2 regions of the Burkholderia sp. MR1-5-21 genome follow, and region 2 is predicted to be linked to the other one. Evidence: predicted binding sites of a transcription regulator. Region 2 holds the regulator's gene; the other holds the start of a gene.
What was found. The regulator FliA, encoded in region 2, starts transcription of late flagellar genes. The targets are predictions, from matches to a motif close to CTAAAGTTTNNNNNNNNNNNGCCGNTA.
Positions count from the first base shown of each region.

Region 1: the regulator FliA is predicted to act here: its motif matches at 1,478-1,504, upstream of ACV229_RS19885 (DUF4088 family protein).

Region 1 is NZ_JBSAXD010000014.1:35,197-37,662, forward strand. It holds gene ACV229_RS19880 (hypothetical protein) at 40-471, shown strand; gene ACV229_RS19885 (DUF4088 family protein) at 590-1,366, opposite strand; gene ACV229_RS19890 (AzlD domain-containing protein) at 1,606-1,947, opposite strand; gene ACV229_RS19895 (AzlC family ABC transporter permease) at 1,944-2,466, opposite strand, start outside.
Region 2 is NZ_JBSAXD010000003.1:14,994-17,459, forward strand. It holds gene ahcY (adenosylhomocysteinase) at 1-984, opposite strand, end outside; S-adenosyl-L-homocysteine riboswitch at 1,016-1,135, opposite strand; gene ACV229_RS04700 (RNA polymerase sigma factor FliA) at 1,199-1,933, opposite strand; gene ACV229_RS04705 (nucleotide-binding protein) at 1,956-2,466, opposite strand, start outside.

The sequences.
Region 1 (2,466 bases), on a different contig from region 2:
GATGCGGCCCGCGCCAACAACTTCTTGAGGAGGATTGCCATGTCCAAGATTCGTATGATGCTGATCGGTGCCGCAGTGACGGCGTTCGCGACCTCGGCTGCATTCGCGCAGACGGGTGCAGGCGCGCAGGGTGCGGCAGGTGCCGGCGTACAGGTGCAGACGCCGGCTGCCGGCATCGGCGCAGGTGCGCAGGGCGCGGCCGGCGCGAATGCGTCGGGCAGCGGCCTCGGCAATGCGGTCGACGGTGCAGCCGGCGCGGTCGGCTCGGCGGCCGATGACGCAAAGGACACCGCATCGTCGGCTGTCCATTCGGCGAAGAAGCACGTGAAGCACGCCGCGAAGTCGACGAAGAGCCATGTCGGCGCCGCAAAGGCGAAGGCCGGCGAAGCGGCCGAAGGCGGCGAGGCTGCCCAGGGCGGCGCGTCGGTTGGCGTGCAGGGCGGTGCTTCGGCCCAGGGCGCTGCGCAGTAAGCGGCGTTCGTTCGCCGGCACGACGGTCGCCCCGGAAGGCGCGTCGTGACGGCGGCCATCCGGCGGCCCGGTTCGCTTCGCGCGGACCGGGCCGTCTTTCATTGCGGCCGGCGTGCGATCACGGCCGGCGCTGCTCCGATGCGTTGCCTTGTGCGGTCCGAGGCTGGGCGGGCGCAAACACGCTGCGCAGCCACGCGGCAAGGCGCGCGAACACGTCGTACGGTTCTTCGACGAAGATCTCCGGCTTCAGCAGCCGCAGGTATTCCATGATCTGTTGCGCTTCCTGCTTCTGGAACGAGCCGTGCGCGAGCCCGAGCCGCAACAGCCCGCGCAACTCGCCGAGCTTGTCGCGCGCGGTGCTGCCGATGCTCATCTCGCACGCGAGCTTCGCTTCGTAGATCCGTTGCCGCAGCGATTCCGCGAGCCGCCACGCGGGCGTCTGCATCTGTTCCTCGAGCACCTGGATGTCGAGGACCGCGCTCTTGATCTGCGCGGCGAGCGGGTCGACGAGACTGGCCTCGCCCTGCGCTTCGGTGACGATCGCCTTCGACCAGTCGCGGCATGCCTTCACGAGTTCGTCGGGCGTCCATTCCGAGCGCGACGCGAAGCCGAAGCCGAATTCGCCGGCCTGCCGCATCAGGATCGCGACGACGTCCGGGAATTCCTTGTCGAGCGTGCGCTTCGCCCATGCATACTGGCCGCCCTCCAGCATCCGCTGCACCGCGTGCTCGGTCAGCGGCACCATGTTGTCGAGCAGTTTTGCGCGCAGGAAGTCCTCGAACGACGGCGTCGCGAACTGCGGGTCGAGTTTCAGCGACACGCGCACGAAGGCGTCGTAGTCCTTGCGCAGGGACGCGAGCGTGTCGTCCTTGAGGGAAAGGGTGATCTGGCCCATGAATCGTCTCGATGGCGGCCCGCGGGTGCCGGAGCCGACTGCGTGCGCCGGTACGGGCGCAGCGTCGACGAACCGATCTGCGCCGGGGCTGATGGCGGGTCTTCAACCGTTTATCGGCGCACGGGCGGGAAACTTGAGCGGGACGCGCCGAAGCGCGCGCCGCGCGGTCAGTGGGTGACACAGGCAAGGCGGCATCCGGACGAGGCGGCCGCGGATGCACGTGCCGGCGGGCGCGCCGTTCAGCCCGGCAGCCAGCCGTGCGGCAGCACGACGCCCTGCCAGACGAAGAACACCGCGAGCCCGGCGGCGATCGTCACGAGCGGCCGGCGCGTCGTTGCCGACACCAGCACGGCGGCGAGCGCGCCGACGAGCTGCGGATTGCGCCATGTGAGCTCCGCCGTCCCGCCGTGCGGCGACACGGTCATCGGCACGATGATCGCGGTCAGCACGGTGACGGGCACGAAGCCGAGGGCGGTACGCACGAGCGGCGGGAAGGTCAGCCGTTCGCCGAACAGGAACAGCGTCGAGCGGATCGCATACGTGATGACGGCCATTCCGAGGATCAGCAGCGCGTAGTTCACGATGCGGCCTCCGTACGCGAGCCGGCGCGCGCGCGGTCGTGCAGCAGCGTGAGCGCGACGCCGACGACGACCCCGGCTGCCACCGCGCCGAGCAGGCCGAGCTTGTACGGCCAGCCCTGCCAGTAATAGGCGAGCGTGCCGGCGGTCGCGGCTGCCGCGAAGAAGCGCAGCGTGCCGAGCTGCGGCACCACGATCGCGATGAAGGTCGCCGCCATCGCGAAATCGAGGCCGAGCGACTGGAGCCCCGGGAACGCGGCGCCGAACCACAGGCCGGCGATCGTCCAGATCTGCCAGTTCACGTACATCGCGATTCCCGAGCCGAGGAAGTAGTGCGGGCCGATCGCGCCCGGCGGGAAGTGCCGGTAGTGCGCATACGCGACCGCGAATACTTCGTCGGTCATCAGCGCGCCGAGCGTCGCGCGCCAGCGCAGCGGCAGGTGCGCGACGTAGGGCGCGAGCGTCGCGCTGTACAGCAGGTGGCGCAGGTTGACGATCAGCGTCGTCGCGAGCACGACCGCG
Region 2 (2,466 bases):
ATCGTGGTTGATCACGTGGTAGTTGCCGGTCGCCGTCACGAAGATGTCGGCCTTGTCCGCCGCGTATTCCATCGTCACGACGCGGTAGCCTTCCATCGCCGCCTGCAGCGCGCAGATCGGATCGATTTCGGTGACCCACACGGTCGCGCCGAGGCCGCGCAGCGACTGCGCGCAGCCCTTGCCCACGTCGCCGTAGCCCGCGACGACCGCGACCTTGCCCGCGATCATCACGTCGGTCGCGCGCTTGATGCCGTCGACGAGCGACTCGCGGCAGCCGTACAGGTTGTCGAACTTCGACTTCGTGACCGAGTCGTTCACGTTGAACGCCGGGAACGGCAGGCGGCCGTCCTTTTCCATCTGGTACAGGCGGTGCACGCCGGTCGTGGTTTCTTCGGTCACGCCCTTGATGTGCGCGAGGCGCGTCGAGTACCAGTTCGCGTCGATGTCGAGGTGGCGCGCGATCGACTTGAACAGCGCGACTTCTTCCTCGTTGGTCGGCTTGGCGATCACCGAGCGATCCTTCTCGGCCTTCGAGCCGAGGATCAGCAGCAGCGTCGCATCGCCGCCGTCGTCGAGGATCATGTTCGCGAACTCGCCGTTCGGCCATTCGAAGATGCGGTGCGAGAACTCCCAGTATTCGTCGAGCGATTCGCCCTTGAACGCGAACACAGGCGTGCCGGCTTCGACGATCGCGGCCGCTGCGTGGTCCTGCGTCGAGAAGATGTTGCACGAGGCCCAGCGCACGTCCGCGCCGAGTGCCTTCAGCGTCTCGATCAGCACGCCCGTCTGGATCGTCATGTGCAGCGAGCCTGCAATGCGCGCGCCCTTCAGCGGCTGCTGCGCCTTGTATTCGTCGCGGATCTGCACGAGGCCCGGCATTTCGGTCTCGGCGATGTTCAGTTCCTTGCGGCCCCAGCCGGCGAGCGACATGTCGGCGACGAGGTAATCGTGGGTAGCTTGGGAATCGATGATGGCGCTCATCACGCCCTCCTTTCTAAAAAAGTTCTAGAAAATGGTGACGTGAGCGCCGTTCAGGAAGCGGCGGCCGGCGCGATGCGCCGCGGCCCTGCCCGCTTGGTGAAGCCTTCCGAGCCTGGCGAACGCATGATCGTCCGTCGCAACGCTCCTCGGAAAACGGGAGGGATTGTAGCAAATCGGCGGGAAGATTGCGTACCCGCCGCGCATGCATTTGAAAGGGTCAGGATTCCGCGCCGACCCACGCCTGCTCGCGCAGGCGCGCGCGCAGCCGCGCGACCGCCTGGCTGTGCAGCTGGCACACGCGCGATTCGCTGACCTCGAGCACCGCGCCGATCTCGCGCAGATTCAGACCCCGTTCGTAGTACAGCGACATCAGCAGCTTCTCGCGCTCCGGCAGCCGCTCGATCGCTTCGACGAGCGCCTCGCGCAGGTGCTCGTCGAGCAGCGCCGACAGCGGATCGGCATGATCGACGCGATAGCGGTCGAGGAACGGCTCGTCGTCCGCCGCGCGGTCGAAATCCTCGTAGTAGATGAGCTGGCTGCCGTGCAGGTCCTGCAACATGCCCTGGTATTCGTCGAGCGGCATGTTCAGGTGCTGCGCGATCTCCGCCTCGCTCGCCGCCCGCCCGAGCTGCTGCTCGACCCGGTGCACCGCATGCTCGACCTCGCGCGACGTCTTGCGCAGGCTGCGCGGCAGCCAGTCGTTGCTGCGCAGCTCGTCGAGCATCGCGCCGCGGATGCGCTGCGTCGCATAGGTCTCGAACTGCGCGCCCTGGTCTTCCTTGTAGCGGCCGGCCGCGTCCATCAGGCCGATCATCCCCGCCTGGATCAGGTCGTCGAGGTCGACGCTCGCCGGCATCTTCGCGACGAGCTGCAGGCCCAGGCGGCGCACGAGCGGCGCGTATTGCGCAAGCACGTCGGCCTGGGAAATCTTTCCTTGAGCGTTGTACATCATGGCTCTCTCCTTCCGGTGGCGCTCACGCGGCGTGCGCCGCACCTGCCTCGAACGACGTGCTGCCGCCCGCGCGGACCGGGCCCGCGCCCGGCCTCGGGCGCAGCGGCCAGTACAGCAGGTCGGCGGCAATCTGCCGGTAGTCGCGCGCGGCCGGCGACGTCGGGAACGCGTCGACCGCCGTGCGCACGAGCTCGCGCGCGTGCTCGACGAGCGGATCGGCGCTCACGCAGCCGGCGTCGCCGATCGACACCGCCAGGTAGCGGCTCGCGACGCCCGCGAGGTTGTCGTACGCGGTCTTCGCATCGGCCTGGCTGCCGACGTGGTTGGTCAACACGCGAAACTGCGCGATCGCGTGCGCGAAATGCAGCCGCTTCATGCACGCGTACGCCTCGGTGATCGCCTGCGCGGCAACGCGCGTGACGATCAGCACGTCATGCGCTTCGCGCGCGAGCGCCGAGAATGCGCCGTCCGTGCCGAGCTGCGCATCGACGAGCACGATGTCGGCCGCCCCGTCGATGAAATCGCTCAGCTGC